3 regions of the Halomonas sp. PA16-9 genome follow, and region 3 is predicted to be linked to each of the others. Evidence: predicted binding sites of a transcription regulator. Region 3 holds the regulator's gene; each other region holds the start of a gene.

What was found. The regulator PhoB, encoded in region 3, activates phosphate uptake and scavenging genes when phosphate is short. The targets are predictions, from matches to a motif close to TGTCATANNNNTGTCANA.
Region 1: a site for PhoB is predicted at 2,251-2,268, ahead of FDY98_RS03720 (TIGR00153 family protein). Genes of this name have one in related genera too.
Region 2: a site for PhoB is predicted at 5,121-5,138, ahead of FDY98_RS19410 (putative 2-aminoethylphosphonate ABC transporter substrate-binding protein). Genes of this name have one in related genera too.

What each region holds. Positions count from the first base shown of each region.
Region 1 covers NZ_CP040451.1:797,302-805,235, forward strand. The annotation lists gene FDY98_RS03705 (5'-nucleotidase, lipoprotein e(P4) family) at 1-326, shown strand, start outside; gene FDY98_RS03710 (ion transporter) at 392-1,279, opposite strand; partial or broken gene FDY98_RS29265 (CYTH domain-containing protein) at 1,332-2,230, opposite strand; gene FDY98_RS03720 (TIGR00153 family protein) at 2,368-3,048, shown strand; gene FDY98_RS03725 (inorganic phosphate transporter) at 3,059-4,324, shown strand; partial or broken gene argA (amino-acid N-acetyltransferase) at 4,534-5,842, shown strand; gene FDY98_RS03735 (carboxymuconolactone decarboxylase family protein) at 5,866-6,444, opposite strand; partial or broken gene FDY98_RS03740 (aspartate aminotransferase family protein) at 6,481-7,805, opposite strand.
Region 2 covers NZ_CP040452.1:649,730-657,663, forward strand. The annotation lists partial or broken gene FDY98_RS19395 (2-aminoethylphosphonate--pyruvate transaminase) at 1-1,117, opposite strand, end outside; partial or broken gene FDY98_RS19400 (putative 2-aminoethylphosphonate ABC transporter permease subunit) at 1,181-2,873, opposite strand; partial or broken gene FDY98_RS19405 (putative 2-aminoethylphosphonate ABC transporter ATP-binding protein) at 2,870-3,945, opposite strand; gene FDY98_RS19410 (putative 2-aminoethylphosphonate ABC transporter substrate-binding protein) at 4,039-5,073, opposite strand; gene FDY98_RS19415 (UTRA domain-containing protein) at 5,190-5,900, opposite strand; gene FDY98_RS19420 (HAD family hydrolase) at 5,893-6,618, opposite strand; gene ltrA (group II intron reverse transcriptase/maturase) at 6,752-7,934, opposite strand, start outside.
Region 3 covers NZ_CP040451.1:3,396,288-3,404,221, reverse strand. The annotation lists gene FDY98_RS15910 (aldehyde dehydrogenase family protein) at 1-304, shown strand, start outside; gene FDY98_RS15905 (LysR family transcriptional regulator) at 283-1,227, opposite strand; gene FDY98_RS15900 (hypothetical protein) at 1,306-1,662, opposite strand; gene FDY98_RS15895 (HU family DNA-binding protein) at 1,662-1,934, opposite strand; partial or broken gene FDY98_RS15890 (NAD(P)/FAD-dependent oxidoreductase) at 2,043-3,169, opposite strand; gene FDY98_RS15885 (chorismate--pyruvate lyase family protein) at 3,369-3,944, shown strand; gene ubiA (4-hydroxybenzoate octaprenyltransferase) at 3,980-4,870, shown strand; gene phoB (phosphate regulon transcriptional regulator PhoB) at 4,996-5,685, shown strand; gene phoR (phosphate regulon sensor histidine kinase PhoR) at 5,688-6,980, shown strand; gene FDY98_RS15865 (hypothetical protein) at 7,285-7,599, shown strand.

The DNA.
Region 1 (7,934 bases), 920 kb from region 3:
AGGAGAACGAGGCCGACACTATCGCCACCTTGGAAGCGCTAGAGCTACCCCAAGTCTCTGAACAGAGCGTGATGTTGCTGGGGCCTGCCAAGGCAGAACGCCGCGCGGAAGTGGTGGATAACCACACGCTGGTGATGCAGCTGGGTGATTCCCTTCACGATTTCGCGGGTGACTTCGCGGGCGCCGACCTTGACCAGCAGCATGCGCTTGTTGAAGAGAATGCCGAGCGTTTTGGCAACGATTGGATCGTGTTCCCCAACGCTACCTACGGTGCCTGGAGCGAGGCTGAGTTAGACGCCTGGGAAGCCCCGCATGAAGTGGAGTGATCGGTTAGATAACCACTCCATCCCGCATTAAATAAACGCTGCGCGCCTCGGTTTGGCTATCTGGTTTAGCTGTCATGGGGCGCGTTTTTGTCTGCGTCTTTTTTTCGTGGGTCTTCGCTGTCCTCGTCGAGCCAGGTGCCGCAGCGCAGGCAGTAACGGGCCCGCTTCTCATGGTGGTCGTGACCGCAGCCGGGGCAGGCTTCCTCCGAGTAACGATCCTCGCGTATCGAGCGAATTACCTGAGCGGAGAATACCCCTGTGGGCACGGCGATGATTGAGTAGCCAAGTAGCATCAGAATCATCGTGATTGCTTTGCCTACCGATGTAGCGGGGACAATATCGCCGTAGCCGACCGTTGTCATGCTAACGATAGCCCAGTACATCGACATGGGAATGCTGGTGAAGCCCGCTTCAGGTGATTCAATCGTGTACATCAGGGCCGCGAACAGCGTGATCACCATAAAAATGGCGCTAAAAAACAGCAGTATTTGCCGCATGCTGCGTTTGAGAGCGTCTATGAGCAGGCTAGCTTCGCCGACAAACTCCATCAGGCGCAAAATACGGAAAATGCGCAGCACCCGCAGCAAACGAACAATGACCAACCCATGGGCGCCGGGCACGAGCAGTATTAACCAGGTAGGCAACACGGCAAGCAAGTCGACGATCCCATAAAAACTCTTTAAATAGAGCAAAGGACGTTCCAAGCAGTAGATGCGCAAGGCCAGCTCAAGGGTGAAAAGAAGTGTGAATGTCCACTCAGCTAAGAAAAAAATGTGCCCGTAGTGCGCGGCATAGCTCTCAACGCTACCTAGCAGAATAACCGCGACGCTTAACAAAATCGCTATAATCAAGGCGATATCAAACGCCTTGGCCCCTGGCGTGTCTGACTCGAAAATGACATGAAACAGCCGTGTGCGTAGGCCATCCCCGCCCGGTGTTAAGTGTAAATTCATCGCATCATCCTGAAGTGAGCCTCAATGCCGTTCTAAAAAAGAGTGTTAAACGCTAGCGTAGCGCGGTTTGGTACGCCAAGCGATGGGCGAGCGCTAACGCCGCTTTACCGTAGGCCGCATTGGGCTGGCCGTCCGTATTGAGCGCGCCAGGCAGCGCCTGGGCATAAGCGCGTGCGGTGGCATCCAGTTCGGGGTGTTCGGCGAGGGTGGCCAACGCCTGCTGGGCATCGTTTAGAAAGCTGGCTTGTTGGCTGTCGTGGTAGGCGTCCAGCGCCAGCGTGGCACGGTGCAGCCACTCTGCCGGGGAGTGCGCTTCGGGGAGCGGCCAGTGTTGGGTACTAAGCGCATTGCCACGGGCCGCCTTGCTACTGTCCGAGGGCCGCAGCGCTACCTGTTCAGCAAGGGTTAATGCCAGTGCCCACAGAGCTTCAGGCTCGCCGCCTTTTAATTCGAGCTCTGCTTCGCGAATCGGCGTGCGGTAGCCACCGCTAATAATTTCGCCTTCATCCAATACCAGCTCGACATGACTCTCCTGACCTTGTCCGCCCTCTTTTAGCTGCCAGCTACGCCGTGTGAAGTCGGTGCTGAGTTGGGGGCGAGGGCATCTAGCACACCGCTAAGTTCGCCTTGAAAAGGGGGGAGCTTGGCAATTGAAGCGAGATCCAACTGCGGGCCAGCCACTTGCCACTCCCACTCTTCGCGCTGGGAAAGCCCGCCACCACCTTGGCCAGCGGTTTTCACCGTTTGCAGCACCTGACCATCCACCTGGCGAAGTCGCAGCGCAATATGTGCTTTCGCCAGATCACCCTGAGGGGTATCAAAGTAGGTATTGGTCAGCGATTGTTTACGCACGGCGTGTGAAGCGAGATACGGGTGTTGAGTCAGCGCCGCAGGCCCTGTCGGGGCAAGGGCCAGTTTAAGTTCCACTTCCATGGGGTTTGGGCCTTTCATGACGTTAGCTACCTCGTTATCGTGACATTTAAATGAATATTTGATTACATTTGTGAACTTTTCATGACGGCGGCGGGCGCACTCTTTATACTGGCGCCGCCATTTCCAGGCTCCCCGAAAACAGGCTAAAAGGCATTATGGTTACCTCCAATCCTTTTTCTTCGATGTTTGGCCGCTCGCCATTCCAGCCGTTATTGGCCCATATCGTCAAGACGAATGAGTGTGCCGATCAGCTGTTGCCGTTTTTTGAAGCAACCCTGGTTGATGACTGGGACAAAGCGGCTGAGCTGCGCGAAAACGTCACCCGCCTAGAGCATGACGCCGATACGCTGAAAACAGAACTACGGTTGAACCTGCCCAACACCATGTTTCTTCCGGTGTCGCGCTCCGATCTGCTTGATCTGATCAGCGTGCAGGACAAGATCGCCAACAAGGTGCGTGACATTACCGGCATTATGCTGGGGCGTAAAATGCGCGTGCCGGATGAGCTGGCCGCGCCGATGCGCGACTACATTCGAACCAGCGTTGCCTGCGTGGCGCAAGCGCGTCAAGCGCTAGAAGAGCTCAAGGATCTGCTCGAGTCCGGCTTTGGCAAAAATGTCTCGGATGTGATGCAGAAGATGATCCGTGAGCTGCACACCCTCGAACACCAAGCCGACGACCAACAGATCACCATTCGCCGCCAGCTGTTCAAGCTTGAGAGCCAGCTACCACCAGTGGACGTGATCTTTCTCTACAAGATCATTGAATGGGTTGGCGAACTATCCGACCGCGCCGAGCGCGTGGGTAGCCGTCTGCAGATCCTGACTGCCCGCTAAGGGGACTTTCATGCTGATTATTGCCCAGCACGGTGAAATTTTTATCATCCTGGCCTGTTTGTTTGGCTTTTTCATGGCTTGGGGCGTTGGCGCCAACGACGTGGCCAATGCCATGGGAACCTCGGTGGGGTCGAAAGCGATCACCATCAAACAGGCTATCCTGATTGCGGTCATTTTTGAATTCCTGGGTGCCTGGCTAGCCGGTGGCGAAGTTACCAATACGATCCGTAAAGGTATTATCGACCCCGAACTGCTACAGGACGACCCACAATTGCTGGTCTACGGCATGCTGGCAGCCCTGCTGGCGGCGGGAACATGGCTGCTGGTGGCCTCCATGAAAGGCTGGCCGGTTTCCACGACGCACTCGATTGTCGGCGCGATCGTAGGCTTTGCGGTTGCAGGGCTAGGCCCTGCCACGGTGGACTGGGGTGCGGTAGGCAAGATTGCCGCCAGTTGGGTGGTCTCCCCCTTGTTGGCAGGTACCATCGGTTTCGTGCTGTTTAAATCGGTACACCACCTGATTTTCGAGGACGCCAACCCGTTCACGGCCGCCAAACGCTACGTACCCGGTTATGTGTTTCTGGTGGGCTTCATCGTTTCGATGGTCACGCTGACCAAAGGGTTATCTCATGTGGGGTTGGATCTAACCTTCAATCAGAGCCTGTTGCTGTCGATCCTGCTGGGCCTGGTGATTATGGGCATTGGCCTGATCATGCAGCGGCGTATCAAGTTTGAGCACAATACCAACGACCACTTCGGCTATGCCAACGTTGAGCGTGTGTTCGGCGTGCTGATGATCTTCACCGCCTGTGCCATGGCCTTTGCCCACGGTTCTAACGATGTGGCGAATGCGGTTGGCCCACTGGCGGCAGTCATCAGCGTGGTGCAAACCGGCGGTGAAATTGGCGGCTCTGCACTGGTGCCCTGGTGGGTGCTGGTACTTGGCGGCAGCGGCATCGTGGTGGGTTTGGTCACCTACGGTCATAAAGTCATCGCTACCGTGGGTACCGGGATTACGGAACTGACCCCCAGCCGTGGCTTTGCCGCTACCCTGGCGGCAGCCACGACGGTGGTGCTGGCCTCGGGCACTGGCCTGCCGATTTCCACCACCCACACCCTGGTCGGCGCGATTCTTGGGGTGGGGCTGGCACGCGGCATGGCGGCTTTGAACCTGCGGGTCATCGGCACGATTGCCATGTCGTGGCTGATCACACTACCAGCAGGCGCTGGCCTGGCGATTCTGTTCTTCTTCATGTTTAAAGGTATGTTTGGCTAACGAGAGCAGGCTATTAAATACTTAGTACGCCAACGCTCGAACGTGTTTAAAAGCAGCCAAGTAGTAAAATCACAGCGGCATCTTCATGTTTATCTGCATTAGATCGAGCAGATTTGCATTTGAAGGTGCCGCTGTTTTTCGTGCTCTGGTAAAGTAACTGGAGATTGTTTTTGAGATTGTTTCTTTCACCTGCTGCCGGAGAGCGGCCCTTGGATACGCGCTTCCCCTTTGTTGATTGGTTTCGTAACGCTTCCCCCTACATCAATGCCCACCGGGGGCGAACCTTTGTCATCTTAATTGAAGGCGAAGCCATGGCGTCTGGCCGAGGGGAGCAACTGATTCAGGATTTGGCGCTGCTGCATACCCTGGGTGTGCGACTGGTCGTCGTGTTCGGCATTCGCCCCCAGGTGCACGAGTCGCTAACCGCCGCCGGCGTAGAACCCACGCGCATCGATGGCCGCTGGGTCGCGGATCGCGCGGTGATGGCTCACGTTGAGCAGGTAGCTGCCACCAGCGGCTATGGCTTGAAGCGCGGCTCTCCCTTGGCCTGCCCAGCACGCCGCTGCACGGTGTGGAATTGAGCGTGATCTCCGGCAACCTGGTGACCGCCAAGCCATTAGGCGTGCGCGAAGGGGTGGATTTCGACCACAGCGGCGAAGTGCGTCGGGTGCGTGCCAGCGCCATTGAAGGCCTGCTGGAAAAAGGCTCGCTGGTGCTGCTGCCGCCGCTAGGGTTCTCCAGTACCGGTGAAGTTTTTGATTTAGACGCCTCTGAAGTCGCTCAACACGCCGCCGTGGCGCTGAAAGCCGACAAGCTGATTTTGCTGGGGGAATCCGAAGGCTTGGAAGATGAGCAGGGCGCACTGCTGCGCCAGCTTTCGCCAGCGGAGGCCGAGCCGCGTTTAAGCGCCGCAGTGCCAGGCAGCGAGCTAGCCCGCCACTTACAGGCCGCCTGCACCGCCGCACGGGGGGCGTGGCGCGCACGCACTTGCTCTCCTGGCGCAACCACGATGCCCTGCTGGGTGAGCTGTTCACCCGGGACGGCGTGGGCACCATGATTACCCAGCACCGCTATGAACAGCTGCGCCCAGCCACGCTCAACGATGTAGCGGTCTGCTGGAACTTCTGGAACCGCTAGAGCGCCGGGGCATGCTGGTAGCGCGCTCCCGTGAACGCCTGGAGCACGAAATCGATGACTACATGGTGATCGAGCGTGACGGTATGGTGATTGGCTGCGCCGCGCTGCATGTATTTACGGATACCAGCATTGCCGAACTCGCCTGCGTGGCAGTGCACGACAGCTACCGCGGTGGCGAGCGGGGCGAGCGCCTGGTGGAGGCCATGCGCGCGCGCCCGCCAGCGCGGCTTAACTGAAATCTTCGTGCTGACGACCCACACCGCCCACTGGTTTGTGGAACACGGCTTCCGCGCCGCCAGCCTGGAAGACCTACCCCCGCTGAAACGCGAAACCTACAATCACGCCCGTAAATCGAAGGTGTTGGTTAAGCAATTAGCGTAATTCGCTTATTGAAAATTGGGTGGCTAATTAGCAGCCCTGGTTGAACGTGGCATTAGCGAAAACAGCTCCGGCTGCTTTTGCGCTTCTTGTTGAATAGTGTCGTCAATCGGTGTGTCGTAGGTTTTGAGCAGGTAACCGAGCACCGAGTAGTAAAAACCCACCATGGCGATCAGGTCGATCACTGCTTTGCGTCCGATCGCCTCGGCAAGTTCTGCTTCCTGCTCCTTGGCCAGCATGCGCTCATCGAATAACGCATCCACGGCGTTGACGATAAGACCATCAACGCCTTCGGGAGTACCGCGAATAGCAGTGATCCGGTGTTCGGAGAATCCCAGGGCGAGTGCACGACTAACATGATGGGCCCACTCGTAGGCTGAGCCCATACGTAAACCCGCGCGTAAAATCACCACTTCGGTCAGTTCCGGCCCTAACGCATTCTCCTTAACAACGTGTTGGCGCAAGGGCGCCCACGCTCTAAGCAAGGCCGGGTGATGGGCCATGGTGCGATAAACGTTGAGTGCGCCAGCAAAGCCCTCGCGTAAATCAGGGATCTCCTCAGGCCAGTCGGCATCGGAAATAGGCGGGCAGGGAGAAGAGGGCATGGGTGGGTCTCCTTTCAGATGTTGTTGATTGTGTCATCACTCTGCGATGGCGGCGGTTATGGCCTCGGCAATACGCTCAATGATCAGGTCTACTTCGTCAGGCGCAATGATATAGGGCGGAGCCAGCAAGATATGATCACCGTTAATGCCATCAATAGTGCCGCCCATCGGGTAGCTGATCAGGCCACGCGCCATGGCCTGTCGCTTGATCTTGGCGTAAATCTTTCTAGCCGGATCGAAAGGTGTTTTGTTTTCCCTGTCCGCGACAATCTCGATACCGCGAAACAAGCCCTGCCGCGAATATCGCCCACATGGGGGGATGCGCCGAGCGCCGCTTCAAGGCCGCTCTGTAACCTCGTGCCCATGGCATTGACGTTCGCCAGCGTCTCCGGCCGTGCAATGATCTCAACCACTTTGTTAGCGGCCGCGGCGGCCACAGGGTGGCCAAGATAGGTATGACCATGCTGAAACAGCCCAGACCCATTGGCGAAACTGGCGTAGATGTTGGCCGATAGCATCACCGCGCCGATAGGCTGGTAGCCGCCGCCCAAACCTTTGGCGATCGTGACGATATCCGGGACTACCCCATCTTGTTCGCAGGCGAAGACGGTGCCAGTTCTTCCCATGCCGCACATTACTTCATCGAGGATCAGCAGTACGCCGTATTTATCGCAAATGGCACGCACGCGTTTGAAGTAATCCGCCTCAGAGGCGACCGCCCCTAAGGTGGCACCGACGACGGGTTCGGCAACGAAGGCCATGACTTCTTCAGGGCCAAGTTCCAGAATCTTTGCCTCAAGCTCCTCTGCAAGCCGTGCAGCGTAGGCCTCGGGCGTCTCGTCGGTGCCCTTGTCGCGATACGCATAGCAGGGCGATACATGGTGGGTTTCTGGCAGGATGGGCTGAAACTGCTGGCGCCGCATGGCATTGCCACCGGTTGCCAACGCGCCGATGGTATTGCCGTGGTAGCTCTGGCGTCTGGCAATGATATGCCGTCGCTGGGGCTGATTAATCTCTACAAAGTACTGCCGGGCCATTTTCAGCGCCGCTTCGACGGCTTCTGACCCACCCGACACCAAGTAGACGTAATCCAGCCCTGCGGGGGCTAAATCCACGAGCTTTTCGGCAAGTGCTTCGGCGGCATCGGTAGTGAAAAATGAGGTGTGGGCGTAACAGAGGCTATCGATCTGTGAGCGCATGGCGGCCAGCACTTCCGGGTGGGCGTGTCCTACGCTGGTGACCGCAGCGCCTCCCGAGCCATCCAGATAGCGGCGCCCCGTGGTGTCCGTGATATAGACGCCTTGTGCCGACGCAGCATGAGGCAGTTTCCCGCCGATACCGCGGTGAAGAATACGCGTCATAGCCTCTTTCCCTCATTATCAAACGGTGAGTAATTCATATGACAATGAGATTGGCACACTCACAAAGATGTTTGCAACAAATAAATCATTTAAATATAGTGTGAAACATGTAGATCATTTCTTTGCAGA
Region 2 (7,934 bases), on a different replicon from region 3:
TAACGCCCATCTCGGCAAGTGTGTTTTGAATGGCGCTTAGCAGTTCCGCGATCACCGTGGTGCCTAGCTGACCAATGCAGCCGATACGAAAACTCTCCACTTCAGTCAACTTGCCGGGATAGATCAAAAACCCGCGCGCCTTTAGCGCCGCGTAGAAAGCGTTAAACTCAAACGCTGGATCGGTTGGGCTTAAGAAGGTAGTGATGATCGGCGATAGCCATTCGTCTTCTAACAGCGTGCTGAAGCCTAGCGCTCGCATGCCTTTTACCAGCGCATCACGATTGCGGGTATAGCGCGCGCAGCGCCCTGGCACACCGCCTTCTTCCCGGTGCTGGGCAAGTGCGGCCTGAAAGGCCACCACGGTGTGAGTGGGCGGCGTAAAGCGCCACTGACCAGTGCGTTCCATATACGACCACGGTCGTGCAGATCCAGGCTCAGTGAGTGGGCGCGCCCCTTGCCTGCTTCAAGCAGCGCTTTGCGAATAATCACAAAACCAATCCAGCACGCCCTCGATGCACTTGTTGGCAGAGGAAACCAGCACATCGATGGGTGTTTTCGCGAGGCTGATGGGTACGCCGCCAAAGGAACTCATCGCATCGACGATGAGCGTTTTACCATGAGCGTTCACCACCTCTGCAATCGCCTCTAACGGGTTCAAAATGCCCGAGCTGGTTTCACAGTGCACTAAAAATACCGCTGTAATATCAGGATATTGCTCCAGCAGCGCCGCCACCTCATTGGGCTGGGGTGGCAGATAGTCGCCTTTATCCAAGGTGATATAGACGCGCCCTATGGTATCCAGCAGTTGGCCAGCTCGCTTGCCGTAAGCACCATTCATCAGCACCAGTACTTTACCGTTGGGATCAGTGGCGCAAGCCAGCGCACTCTCAACAGCAAAGGTGCCGCTGCCCTGCATAGGCACGCAGGCGTACTCGTCGCTTGCTGCCTCGGCCATGGCAAGCAGCTGGGTGCGAATGCCGGCAGTCACTTGGTTAAAGTCGTCATCCCAGGAGCCCCAATCACGCATCATGGCGGCTTTGGTCGCATGGGAAGTAGTCAGCGGCCCGGGGGTTAGTAAATAGGGGTCTTTTATGTCCTTGCTCACGTTATCGGTCATTTTGGTATATACCAGATTTTTAAAACACTTTAATAGTAAGCACAGCGGCTGTCTAGGTGTCAGCTAGCACGCATGGCGCCAGCGCTGGGCGTTATTTAATAAAACATGGGTGAGTGCGGTGTGGAGCAGCTTCACCACCAGCGAGGTAAGGAAAATCAGCACCGCCATAGCCGCAGCGCTGGCGAAGTAGCCCGCTTCATCCAGGTGCAGCACCGCCACCGAGGCCAGCCGCGTGTCACTGTTATAGAGAACACAACTGCCGATACCGTGGTCATCGCATTGACGAACAGGTAAACCGATATATCCAGTACCGCGGGCAGCGACACCGGCAGCGTTACCCGGCAGAAGGTTGTCCAAAACGGTACTTTCAGTGAGGCCCCGACGGCTTCAAACTCAGGGTCGAGCTGTTTAAGCGCGGTTACCGAGGTGAGGTGACACACCGTATAAAAGTGCACCAACGTGTTGAGCACCAGAATCATCAAAGTGCCGTACAGCCAGTTAAACGGGTTGCCCGCCTGATTGAAAAAGAAGATATAGGCAAGCCCCAGCACCATGCCAGGCACCGCCATGGGCAGCATGGCCATAAAGTGCAGCCCTTGGCGCAGCGGGCGAAAGCCTTCACTCTTTTCGATTAGCCAGGCGTTAAAGAAGATCACTAACGTGCCCACCAAGGCCACGCTAAACGCTAACTTGAGCGAGTTAAACCACGCCCCCCAACCACCATCGGCCATGCCTTGGAAGGTATAATGCTCAAAGGTTATCGATAAGTTGTAGGGCCAGAACTGCACCAGCGACGCATACACCGCTGTGCCGATCACCAGCACAATGGCCCCCGCCACCGCGTAGCACAGCAGTGTAAATATCCAATCCCGCAGCGGGCTGGGGCTAGGCTGCCACGGCACGGCCCGTGCCGAGAGTTGCGCCACTTGGCGCCGCTGTATCCAGCGGTCAACGATAAACGAGAGCACCGCGGGCAGCAGCAGAATCACGCTGACTACCGCGCCCATCTGAAAGTTCTGCTGCCCTACCACTTGGCGGTAGACGTCGGTGGCCAATACGCTGAACTGACCACCGATAATTTTAGGCACGCCGAAGTCAGTAATCGCCAGGGTAAACACCACAAACAGGCAGGAAATCAGCCCGTAGCGCACGCCGGGCAAGGTAATAGTCAAAAATGTACGCCACTTAGGGGTTCCCAGCGCTTCAGCCGCTTCGTAGAGCCGCGCGTCGCTGTTGGTCAGCGCGGTGGTCAGCAGCATTAGCGCGTGGGAAATATCCAGAAACTCATGCCCATGACAATGCCGATGGGTCCATAAACCGATTGGCCGGCCAGTAAATCGCGCAGAAATCCCTGATTGCCAAACAGATAGACCAGGCTAATCGCGGGCAGCAGCGATGGCGCCAAAATGGGCAGAATCGCCAACATGCGAAACAGCCGCTTGCCCGGCATGCAGGTACGGGTAATCCCGTAGGCGCATAGAAACGCTAATCCGACCACCACACCGGTGGTCATCAACGCCACCCGCAACGAGTTGGCAATCGAATTGACCAGCGCCGGGGTTTGAAAATAGTGCGCGAAGTTAGCCAGGCCGATAAAGTCGCCGGCGCGGTCTTGCAGGCTCTTGATCAGCATGGTCACGAGTGGGAACAGCAGCCCCACCACCAGCAATGCAACGCCAGCGAGTAACGCCAACAAGCGGATCAGCGACTCTAGCGACGGCTTGGTCGCCGATTTTACAAAGCTCTCGGCGATCATTGCTGGCTGCTCCCGGCGGGATAAAGACGGGCGGCTTCGGCGGGCAGGTGAATGCCTAGAACCTGCCCCTGGTAAAGGTTTAAGTCGGTACTATCGCGGCTAGGCACATCGGCAATTAGCGTTTGGTCAACGTCCGTTAGGCGCAAAGTGACCCTCTGAAAGGGACCTAAAAACTCGATGCCGATCACCTCACCGTTCAGCGCTCCCGCTTGACGGCTAAGTGCCACTGCTTCGGGCCGAATAGCCAGTTGGGCGGCTTGACCCACTTTTAAGGTATGCGATAGGCAGGCGCAGGGCATGGTACCCAGCAGCGCTTGGTTATCGCCCTGAGCGGTCACTTCCAGGAAGTTCATGCTGCCGATAAACGAGGCCACAAAGGCGCTGGCAGGCTGATGGTAGATCTCCGCCGGGGTACCCACTTGCTCGATCACGCCGTGGTTCATCACCACGATGCGGTCGGCCATGGTCAGCGCCTCTTCCTGGTCGTGGGTCACCATGATGGTGGTCACCCCGAGGCGCGCCTGCAGGGCTTTAATCTGGCTGCGCAGGTGGCCCCGCACCCGGGCGTCCAACGCCGAAAGCGGCTCGTCCAGCAGCAGCAGGCCAGGCTCGGTGGCCAATGCCCGCGCCAGCGCCACGCGCTGTTGCTGCCCGCCGGAAAGCGCCGCCGGGTACTTGTTTTCGCTGCCCGTCAAGTTCACCAGCGCGAGCAGCTCACCCACCCGTGCTTGGATGCGTGACCGCTCTACCCGCCGGTTGCGCAACCCATAGGCCACGTTGTTGAACACCGTGAGGTTGGGAAACAGCGCATAGGACTGGAACACAATGCCGAAATCCCGCGCCTGGGTGGGCAGCGTGGAGATATCCTTGTCACGCTGAATAAGCGTGCCCGTCGTTTGCTGGGTCAGCCCTGCAATCGTGCGTAACAGGGTGGTTTTGCCGCATCCGGAGGGGCCAAAAAGCAGACAAATTCGCCCTCGTTTATGGTTAGGGAAATACCATCCAGCGCGGTAAAACTACCAAAACGCTTAGTGACTGCTTCAATGGTTAAATGGGGAGTAGTGGGAGTCATCACCGTTGGTGTGTCGGCCGCCAGCAGCGATGTCATTGTCGTGTGCATAACCTCTCCAAGCCCCGGCAAACCGGCCGGGCAACTGATCGCGGCTTATTGTTCGGTTTTACCATCGTAGCGACGCTGCCATTCGGCTAGCACGCGTTCACGATTGACGGCAGCCCACTGGAAATCGGCGTCGATCATTCGATCAGTAATATCGGAAGGGTAGTTTTCAATCGGCTGTGCCACACCTGGGTAAGCCACCACCGCATAGCCTTCGTTATACAGTTCGTTGGCTTCACGGGAGATTGCCCAATCCATCAGCGTTTGCGCGGCTTCCTGCTTGTCGGTACCGGCCACAATAGCGGCGGCTTCCATATCCCAGCCCAGCCCTTCTTCAGGGAAGATAACTTCAATAGGCGCACCCTGGGATTTCAAGCGCGCACCGCGGAAGGCAAATGACACACCCACTACGGTTTCACCGGTAGCCGCCAGGCTACAAGGGGCGGAGCCCGAATGGGTGTAACGGGCAATGTTGTTATGTAGGCGATCCATATAATCCCAACCCTGATCCTCTTCCCATAGCTGCAGCCAGCTGGCTACATCCAGGTAGCCGGTACCCGACGAGTTGGGGTTAGGCATGATCACATGGCCTTCAAACTCAGGCTGGGTAAGGTCTTCCCAAGAGGTCGGCATCGGCACGCCCTGGCGCTCGCCCTCAATGGTGTTGTAGCAAATAGCAGCGACCCAGGCGTCCATACCCACCCAAGCCGGGTCTTCACCATCACGATAGGCCACATCGACAAATTTGGGGTCGAGATTCTCAACGCCAGCGGGAGCGTAGCGCTCCAGCATGCCCTCCTCTTCCAACACCAGCAGGCTGGTAGCGGCCAGGCCCCAGATCACGTCAGCCTGGGGATTGTCTTTCTCGGCCAGCAGGCGGGCGGTAATCACGCCGGTGGAGTCGCGCACCCAGTTAATCTCGATATCCGGGTGGGCCGCGTTGAAGCGTTCAGCATATTTTTGCAGGTCGTCCGACTCAACGGCGGTATACACCGTTAATTCAGTTGCTTGGGCGTTGGAAGCAAGCGCAACAGCAGCACCTGCTAACAACGTTGAAGGGAATAAACGGCGTGGCATCATCATGATAGTCTCCCGGCTGATTGGTATAGACCAGAAGTTTGCAGGCGTTAAATGACACTGCGATGACGCTTGTTTGACCGTTTTTTTAACTGGTGATGACCGCGGCTAGGTCGTTTCCGCTAGCGCTGACCGGATAGCTCCACGCTGATACACAGCGAATCGTGCAGCCAGTGCTCTTCATCAAACTCAATAGGGCGCTGCTGGTCGTCTAAAATGGCACGGTTAATATTTAACCCGGCAGTGCCGGGTGCAACGAATAGCTCTTCGGCATCCATTGGCGAAAGCGCTTCTGAGACCATGCGAATAGAGCGATTGGCCAGGTAGTGCCCCCAGCGCTCGCGCAACAGCCCCCAAAGCGATTGCCCACTATAGATATCTAGCAACTCTGGGGCACGCTCGGGCACCACCCACAGCGACTCCACCAGCACCGCGCGGTCATCCACGTAGCGGCGGCGGCGAATATGCTGAAACGGCTGGTCATCCGGCAAATTCAGTGCCCGCGCGGCAGGCAGATGGGCACGGGTTTCCAGCTTCAATACTGCCGTGCGTGGCTGCCGCCCCTGTGCACGTACATAGTCGTTAAAGCCCGCGTCACGGGTGGGGTCGTAAACTAAACGGGCAGGAGAAATAAACCAGCCGCGCCGGTTGCTGCGGTGGATTAAGCCCTCCATTTCCAACTGTGAAAGCGCTTGGCGCAGGGTCACACGAGTGGTGGCAAAACGCTCGGCCAATGACCGCTCTGCGGGAAGCTTGCCTTCCCACAGGGCAGCATTTTGGTCGATCAAGGTACGAAGCTGTTCGGTTAACTTTAGATAGTAGGCATCAGACATGCGCCGATTTTCCTGGCAGAGCATTAGGTGACGAAGCGCTTGAGGGCGCCCGCCAGTCTAAGCGCCGCCAACCTTCAACGCTAGCCACCTCAGCGAGCACTGGATCGGGATTGACCGCTACAGGGCAATCCACGTACTGCAACAGCGGGAGGTCGTTGCGGGAGTCTGAGTAGAAAGTAGTGTGGCTAGGGGTGAACTGCTGCTCGGCCAACCACTGTTTTAAGCGCAGCACCTTACCGCCACGATAAGAAAAAATACCCTCGCTGCCGCCGGTATAGCGCGCGTCTTCATTGATGCCGTGCTCCACGCTTAGCTCTACCGCCAGCACGTGTTCAATACCCAGAGTGGTCGCTATCGGCTCGACCAGATGCCGTGACGAGGCGGAAATCAGTACCAGGGTATCGCCTGCCTGGCGGTGCGCTTCCAGACAGGCCCAAGCTTGTTCAAAAATACGCGGTTGCAGGTGCGTGGCAACAAAGCGCTCGACCTCTTTTTGCACATCTCTCACTCTGCGCCCTCGCAGCGGTGCTAGGGTCATGGCCAAATACTCTTCAAGCTTTAGCTTCCCCGCGTGATAGGCCTGGTGCATTTTCTCCGCCCGCGCCATAAACGCTTCGGCATCGCTGATCCAGCCTTGCTCTATCATCCATAAATTCCAGCGGTCGCTGCAGTCTCCGTCCAGGAGGGTGTCGTCAAGATCAAACAGGGCCAGGCGCATGGGAGCACTCCTTTCATCGCGGGTTGGCGGCGCGTAGGGTATGGTCGGGTAGACCGGGCGATTGCTCGTCCCGGCCCCCCTCAGATCCGGACGTGCGCGATTGACGCATCCGGCTCCTCAACCATCAGTTTCGCTACCAGGTAAAACGGTGAATGATCCTGGCGCACGGTAACGGGAGAATCGACAGCAGCTGCGCTGCCTTTTCCCACGAGAACCATCCCTTCTGCGAGCGCCTCCGGAGCCACTTGATCCAGATACGCCGGACCGCGTTGACGAAGCGCTGCAGAGCTTCGATGTTGTTCGTGATCCCGTAGTACGCGTAATGCCCAGTGACCTTCCGACAGAGTTGACGGTGCTGTTCTCGCAGCGGCCGGTGACGGTTGGCTCGGCACCATAGCGAGATTCGCTTGAGGCCGCGCTTGTACCGATCCTTGGCCGTTTTCTGCTTGATGATCAGGCGACCGCGTCTGGACCTGCCCCAGTAGAAGGTGAAGCCCAGGAAGTCGAAGGTCTCGGCACGCCGCTCCCGATGCGGTCGGAACCGCACCAGCCGAGTCTTGGTCGGGTGCAGAGTGAGGCCGAAGCGCGCGAAGCGCTTGGGTAGCACTTCCAGCACCTTGCGGGCATCGGCTTCATTGCTGAATGCCAGGATGGCGTCATCGGCGAACCTCACCGAGAACGCTCGTCCTCGCAGACGCGGCTTGACGTCCTTCTCAAACCACTCGTCCAGCACATAGTGGAGGTAGACATTCGCCAACAAGGGGGAAATCACCCCGCCCTGCGGGCTACCGATCTCTCCCTTCTGCCACTGCCCGGCCTCCAATACCCCGGCCTTGAGCCACTTGCCGATCAGGCGGAGGATCACCCCGTCCTTCACTCGTTGCTGCAGAAACGCTCGCAGGTGCTGATGGTCGATCGTGTCGAAGAAGGCCCTGATGTCCAGGTCGATGACCCAGGCGCCTCCCATCGACATCAGACTGTTCCTCACCGTCTCGACAGCCTGGTGTGCCGAGCGTCCCGGCCGGAAGCCGTACGAGCCGTCCAGAAAGTCATGCTCGTAGAGCGGCTCCAGCAGGGCCACCACGGCACGCTGCAGGACCTTGTCTTCGAAGGTGGGGATACCGATCGGCCGTGTGGTGCGCCCATCTCCCTTGGGGATATGGACACGCCGTACCGGCGGCGCTCGGTAGCGGCCGCTCTTGGCCGCTTCCAGCAGTCGCTGGACGTTGGCCTCGAAGCCGCGCGCGAAGTCGTCCGCCGTCTGGCCATCGATCCCGACGGCGCCATCCCGGCGCGTCATCAGGTAGGCCGTCTTC
Region 3 (7,934 bases):
TGACAATGAAAATCAGGCCATTCAGCTCGCCAACGAGACCCGCTTTGGCTTGGCTGGCGCCGTTTGGAGCCAGGACGTAGCGCGAGCGCATCGCGTAGCTGGGCAACTGCGTGCTGGTACGGTATGGATCAATAGCTATAAGGCGATCAGCGTGATGTCACCGTTTGGTGGCTTTGGCGATAGCGGCTTCGGTCGCTCCAGCGGCTTGGATGGCCTGCGCGAATATACGGTGCCGCAAAGCGTCTGGGTGGAAACAGCCCCTGAAGCCAGTGTGGCGTTCGGTTACGGCAGTGGTGTTGGTTGATCGCTTACCGAGCCTGGGGCGCGAAACGCCTGCATCCAGCGCTGCAGGTGGCGTAGCAGCAGAATGCTGGCCTTGGGCTGTTGGCGGCCTACCCGCGTGACCATGTGGGCCTGGGAGCGCTGAAAAAGCGGATTATCTACCGGGCGCGCCACTAACGTGCCGAGCTCTAAATCGTGGGCGACGGCAAAGGCGGGTAGCAGTGTAATCCCCATACCGCTGCGCACATATTGGGCCAGAATCACCATTGAGTTGGTATTCATCGCCATGCGCGGGGCTATACGCGACTGCTGAAAGGCTTGGTCAACCATTTGACGCACCCCATGGGTAGTGTCCCACATGGCCATGGGCTGGTCGCTAAGCTGGGTAAGCGTGAGCGGCGCCGTTTGGCTGGTTAACGGGTGGTCGGGCGGCAGAATGGCCATGAGTGGCTGAGGAGTAGATGACCAGAAACGCAGCTGGGGATGGGTACGCTCATGGAACATCAAGCCGATATGACTGTGATCGCCGACAACAGCGTCAATAATGCCCGAGGTGCCTGCGGTATGGATATCGAGCTGAATGCCCGCATAGCGTTGGGTAAATTCATGCAGTGGGGAGGCTACTAGGTCACTGACAAACCCTTCTCCGACGGTAAGCGATATCTTGCCGGTTTCCATGCGTTGGTAGGATTCAAGTGACGCAATAAACCCTTCATCAAGGGCGCCGCGGCGCTCGCAGTACTCAAGCAGCATTTCGCCTACCGGAGTAGGCGAAATGCCGTCGCGCTGACGCTCCATAAGCGTCGCTCCCAAGGCTTCTTCCAGCAAAGCAATTTGCCGGCTTACCGCCGAGGGAGCAATATCCAAGCGCGCCGCTGCGCGGCGCACGGAGCCAGACTCAAGGGTAACGCGAAAGTAAACGAGGCGTTGATGAGGTATGTCCATCGATAGCTTTTATACCTCTACCTTGTTCAGCCTAAATTTATTTAATCTAAGCCGTTACCCTATGCCAATCGTAAACCGCTACAAATACTTGAGTAGTTTTTGCAGCTTATTCATATCGGCGGAATCACCCACTAAGCGCACGTCGCCGTTTATCATGCCGTCGAGAAAGGCCTGCTGTGTTGGCTTTTTGAGCACTTTCAAGGCGGTATTCTGATCACGGAAGCGTAGCTCAAGATCTAAGTCCACAGGCAGCCCTTTGCCGGTACTGATACTTTTCGGTGTCATCCGGTAGTGGCGGGCAATACTTAGATCTTCCGTGGCAATCCCCCAGTCCAGGCCGCGCATGCGTTCTAACTGTTCACGAAAGCGCGGCTTGCGGCGCAGGGCACGTTTGAGCAGTACGCCCAGTAGCCACAGCGTCAGCTTGAGCTTCATTAAGAAACGGCGTCCTTAAGTCCTTTGCCTGGCTTAAAGGCAACGTTTTTGCTGGCCGGAATCTGCAGCGGGGCACCGGTTTGCGGATTTTTGCCGGTACGTGCTGCGCGCTCACGTACCGTGAAGGTACCAAAACCAATCAAAGCGACATCTTCGCCCTTAGCAACGCTGTTGGTGATCTCATCCAGAATAACGTTCAGCACTTGGCCAGCTTTATCTTTGGATAGGTCGGCACTTTCAGCGATGGCTGCAGCGAGTTCAGGTTTGCGCATAAGGAATCTCCCCTTTTTAAAAGAAATCAAACATCAAACAAATGCATGTTGTTGGGTGCGTAGCCGATTAGGTTAACTTCTCTAGCCTAGTCGTGAACGCGACGAAAATCAGCCTAGCAGTGCAGGTGCTGCTCTGGAAAGCTCCACTTTCCTTCTCACGCAGCCGCCTGTCAACGCAAAACCAATCAAACGACCGTCTTTATTTTCAGCCAAGGCACTGATATCCCCGCCTTCGCCTTCAATTCGCCAGTGCTCAGGCGTGTTCGTTGGCGGGTAGGCCACCACTGGTAGCAGCGGCGTTTTAACCACTACCGGCCAAGCACCGAAGCTAACCGGCGTGGGCGCGCCTGAAAGGGTTGCCGCCAGCGCCTTAACGCTGGCTTGTAGTGGCTGCACGTACATGGCATTAACACCGTCTACGCAGGCTGCATCGCCTAGGGCGTAGATATTGGGGTGCGATGTACGCAACTGGCGGTCAACGACTATACCGCCAGGTGATACGTTTAAACCAGCCGATTCGGCAAGTGCTGTGCGAGGTGCAAGGCCGGTTGCCATCAACACGAGATCAGCGCTGACAGCGTCGCCGTTATCCAGACGTAATACGATATCTTCGCCGCTTTCGGCCGCTATCGAATCAATCGAACGTGCAAGGTGAAGATGGATACCTGCTTCGCTAAAGGCATCGCCTAGGGCGTTCCCTAAGGGCGGTGGCAGCAAGCGAGGAAGTAGGGTTCCTTCTGGGGCAATGAGGCTGACACGATGGCCGCCAGCGTGGAGGTCGTTGGCAAATTCACAGCCGACCAGCCCCGCGCCAACAATCGCCATCCGTGCAGGGCCATGGCCTAGCGCCGTGTGAAAGCGGCGGTAGTCATCCAGGTCGTTAATGGTAAAGCAGCGTGGGGCTACGCTGGGCTCAATGCTGAAGGGCGCCCGTGGTGCAGCGCCAGTGGCCAGTACCAGTGTGTCGTAGCCGAGCACCATGCCGTCTTCAAGCAGAATTGTTTGGTTATCCACATCCAGTGCGGTTACCTGGGTGTGGATAACCATTTGGGCATTTAGCTCTTCGCCCAGGTCAGTAGCGCTGCGCTGGGCTAATTGTTCGGGCGCGAGGCCCTTGGCGAAGCCGGTGGAGAGCAACGGCTTGCTGTAATCATCGCCGCTGTCAGCGCTCACCAGCGTGATTGAGCGTTGGTCGCCCAATCGGCGCAACGCCGGGCAAGGCCAACCCCTGCCATTCCAGTGCCAATAATCACCAGCGCAGCGTGAGAAGACGTTTTTGTGTTTGGGTGGCGGGCATGCAGACACCAAAAAAGTTGCTAAATAAGATTGCGAAAAAAGAAGCGCTAAACCGAGTCGTTAAAAAAGTTGCTGAAACAAAAGCCTTTCAGTGCCCATGTTACACTAGCCAACCCGTTAATTGCCCTGGAGAACTCGGTGACGGCTGCTGCTTTTCGGCAAACTCCTCTATTTTCCCGCTGGCGCCCGATTGATGCGGCGCGCCCGGCGATGAGTGCTTCCTGGTGGCAGTGGGTTGCCTCCACCGACTCGTTAACCGCCCGCTTAATGGTCGCAGGTGGCGAGAAGCCGTTTCGAGTACGACTGCTGCGCCAGGGGGTTGGTTGGCCGCGCCAGGATGAGGCTCAGGCGCTGGGCATTGGTGCCAAGCGTTACGCCTGGCTGCGGGAAGTGGCGCTGTGCTTAGATGGAACGCCATGGGTGGTGGCGCGCTCGGTCGCCCCGCTCTCACAGGTAAAGGGCCAACGGCTAGAGTGCTTGGGCGAGCGCTCGCTAGGTAGTTGGCTATTTCGCCAGCCGGGTTTAGTGCGTGGGCCATTGGAAGTAACGACGCATCCCCCCCAGTTTGCTAGCGTCAACGGCATACAGGAAGGCTGTGCCTGGGGAAGGCGCTCTGTTTTTTATCACGGCTGTAAGCACGGCAGTCTGTCATTATTAGTGCAAGAGTATTTTTTGACGGCGATGGCGGATGATCTTGGCCTGCCTTCGCGCTAGGCTAGCGCCTGCATCTTATTCTTCGTGAGGTAAGCATGGATCGTTCACTGTTGCGGCCGAAGGGATGGGCTCGCGTGGCAGATTTTTTACAGCTGATGCGCTTGAATCGGCCGATAGGCACATGGCTTTTGATGTGGCCGACGCTGTGGGCATTATGGGTGGCTGCGGAAGGTGTACCAGGGCGAAATGTGCTGCTGATTTTTGTGGCCGGCGTTTATGTGATGCGCGCTGCGGGCTGCGTGGTCAATGACTATGCGGATCGCCACTTCGATGGGCATGTGAAACGCACAAAACAACGTCCGCTAGCGACGGGCCGTATCAGCGAAACCGAAGCTCAACTGCTGTTTATCGCCCTTGTGGCCGCTGCGTTTATTCTGGTATTACTGACCAACTGGTTTACGGTGCTGCTCTCGCTGGGCGGGGTGCTGCTGGCGATTATTTATCCGTTTATGAAGCGCTATACCCACTTTCCTCAGGTGGTGCTGGGCGCGGCTTTTTCCTGGGCAATTCCGATGGCTTTTGGCGCCGTGCTCGGCCACGTGCCGCTGGAAGCATGGCTGCTATTCTGCGCTAATGTGTGCTGGACAGTGGCCTACGATACCCAGTACGCCATGGTCGATCGCGACGACGATTTAAAAATTGGCATTAAATCGACGGCCGTGCTGTTTGGAAATGCGGATCGTTTGATTATCGGCTTACTCCAGCTAGCCACCCTGGGGTTGCTGGCTTGGGTAGGCTGGCGGGTTGGTTTAGGTGGTTTCTTCTGGTTAGGGCTAGCGGCAATGGCAGCGACTTTTCTGCATCAGCAGCGCTTAATTCGCGACCAGGAGCGGGATGCCTGCTTCCAGGCGTTTCTCAATAATCACTGGTCGGGACTGCTGATTTTTGCCGGTATCGCGCTAAGTTGGTGGCCTGCGGCTGGCTGATCGAGGCGATTGTCATGTAATTGTCATCAAGTCATGGTGTTATCGTCACTGACATGTCATTGATCTGTTTATCTTTGAACTGTTTTTCTTTGAACTAGTTTCTTTGAACACCGTGAGGCTCTGGTATGACCGCCAAGACCGTTCTGATTGTCGATGATGAGGCGTCAATTCGCGAGATGATCGCGGTAGCGCTGGAAATGGCTGACTATCGCGTGCTCGAAGCGGATAACGCCCAGGATGCCCATGCCATGGTGGTCGACCACCAACCCGATTTACTGCTGCTGGACTGGATGATGCCCGGCACTAGCGGTATTGAGCTGGCGAGACGCCTAAAACGTGAAGAAACCACCGCTGAAATCCCGATTATTATGCTCACCGCGAAAGGCGAAGAGGATAATAAAATTCAAGGGCTTGAAGCCGGTGCCGATGATTATATCACCAAGCCTTTTTCACCCCGGGAATTGGTGGCACGGCTAAAAGCGGTGCTGCGCCGTGCGACGCCACGTGGCGTTGAAGACCCGATTGAGATTAACGGCCTGCTGCTTGATCCGGTGAGCCACCGGGTAAGTGCCCACGGCAAAGCGCTGGAAATGGGCCCCACCGAGTACCGTTTGCTGCAGTTTTTTATGACTCACCAAGAGCGCGCTTACACACGTAGCCAGCTGCTTGACCAAGTGTGGGGCGGCAATGTTTACGTTGAAGAGCGCACGGTCGATGTGCATATCCGCCGCTTGCGTAAAGCGCTGGGTGACGTGCATCAAAACCTGATCCAAACGGTTCGGGGTACCGGTTACCGTTTCTCTGCACGGGTGTAAATGTGCGTTTATGGAGTCGTGAGCTGTGGCGAATAGCGTGGCTGGCCACGCTGGGCACTTGCTTGGGCTGGCTGTTGGGCTCGGCTGGGCTGGGGCTCGCAGCAGGGCTTGCGGGATGCCTGTTTTACCACTTACGACAGTTACGCGAACTCTATTTGTGGCTCACCCTCCACCCTAACGATGAACCGCCTGCCGCTCGCGGGATGTGGGGCGAGCTATTCGATCGTTTATACCGCTATCAAAAAAGTCAGCGCATCACCCAAAGCCGTCTGCGGGCTACTTTGGCACGTATTCAAGAGTCGTCTGAAGCAATGCGTGATAGCGTGGTCATGCTTGATCGCCACGGTGATTTGGAGTGGTGGAACAGCGCCGCCACCGCCATGCTGGGGCTACAAACCGCCCATGATCGTGGTCAACACATTACCAACCTACTGCGCGACCCGGGCTTTATCAGCTATTTTAATGCGCGTAACTACAGTGAGCCGTTAACGCTCACCTCACCGATTGATGAACGGCGAATCCTGCAGTATCAAATTACCCTCTACGGTGACGACGAACGCTTAGTGATGGCTCGCGATATCACCCGCTTGCATCGTCTTGAGCAGATGCGGCGCGACTTTGTCGCCAACGTTTCCCATGAGTTACGTACGCCGCTGACCGTTCTCTCCGGCTATTTGGAAACCTACAGTGATATCTCCGACCAGCTTCCGCCGCGCTTGGGACGTAGTATTCAGCAAATGCAGGAACAGACCCAGCGGATGCAGAATCTGGTCAACGATTTATTGCTGCTCTCGCGTTTGGAAATTGACCAGGGCGGCCAAGATCATCATCCACTGCCACTCGAGCCTTTACTGCAAAGCGTTTGTGATGATGCGCTGGCCCTATCGCATCAACGTCATACCATTACCGTCGCCCTTGAGAGCGATGCCCGACTGTTAGGCAGTGAACAGGAGATTCGCAGCGCCGTCTCTAACCTTGCCTTTAATGCGGTTCGCTACACGCCTGCTGGCAGCCAAATCACCCTGCGCTGGAAAGCTAGCGCTACTGGTGGCGGCTATATCGATGTGGAAGATAACGGTGAAGGGATTGATCCCGTTCATATTCCCCGACTAACAGAACGCTTTTACCGGGTTGATAAGGGGCGCAGCACTGCGACTGGCGGCACAGGTTTAGGCTTGGCGATCGTTAAGCACGTGCTGTTGCGCCACGATGCGCAACTACAAATTGAGTCCCTTCCCGGCAAGGGTGCGTTGTTTCGCTGCGCCCTTCCCCCCCTCGCGTCTTGTTTAATTTAGCAAGTCATTCCATCGCATAATATTTGTAACAATGTGCAATATTGGCATGCAAGGTTGGTAAAGCTTTACCCATGTGCCATTTTTACACAGCTCAAAGCGTTGTGGTGACTCAGTTGATGCCTTTTTGGCATAACTTATTTTTAAGTAAGAGTTTGATTTTGTTGTTTTTATTTATATTCTTCAGTTTTTTGGCATGCCTTCTGCAGAGTACAGATTGAAGGAAGATGACCGCAGGAATTGCTGGCTTCTCAGTAAGCCTTTCTTTCTTCATTAAGCGGTACTAAACAGCGATCGGAGGTAGGATATGACGTCCAAGGATTTTCTCAAGAAAGCTGGCATTTTAGGTGTATCTTTTGGTCTGATGGCAAGCCCATTAGCTTTTGCACAAACTGATGAAAATTCGGCGATTGACGAAAACCAAGGTATTACCGCTGACGAGCAACCGATGGATTCCCAAGGTACCGGTAGTTCAACTGGCAGTGATACAACAGACATGACTGACGATTTAACCCATGACGAAGGTGATGGTGCCAGCGACATGGATCCGCAATCAAGCAGTCACTCAGACGATGCTGAGTATGACAAGGATGAGCTTGTAGAAGAAAATGGCGGTAGCTAATTATCTATGACCTTTTAGATATCATTAAAAGCTTTTCAGAGAATGAATAAGCGATTAACAGGATGTTACAAAAGCAAGAATGCTTTTAAGATTCACGGATGAATCAGTAGGCAATCAGAACACTAGTCAGGGTTAATTCCAAGGTTGGAGCCCCGCACAAGGAGTGGAAGCTAGCGTTAGTTATTACCTATAGCCAATTCTGATATCGGGCCCCGCAATGCGGGGCCTAATTTTTGCTGCCTACTTTTTATCTCGCTTATTCCCCCGCTACTTTCTCCCCTATCTTTTCCGCCGATCTTTCTTTGCGCCTCTCTATCCAATGCCATGTTTTGTTT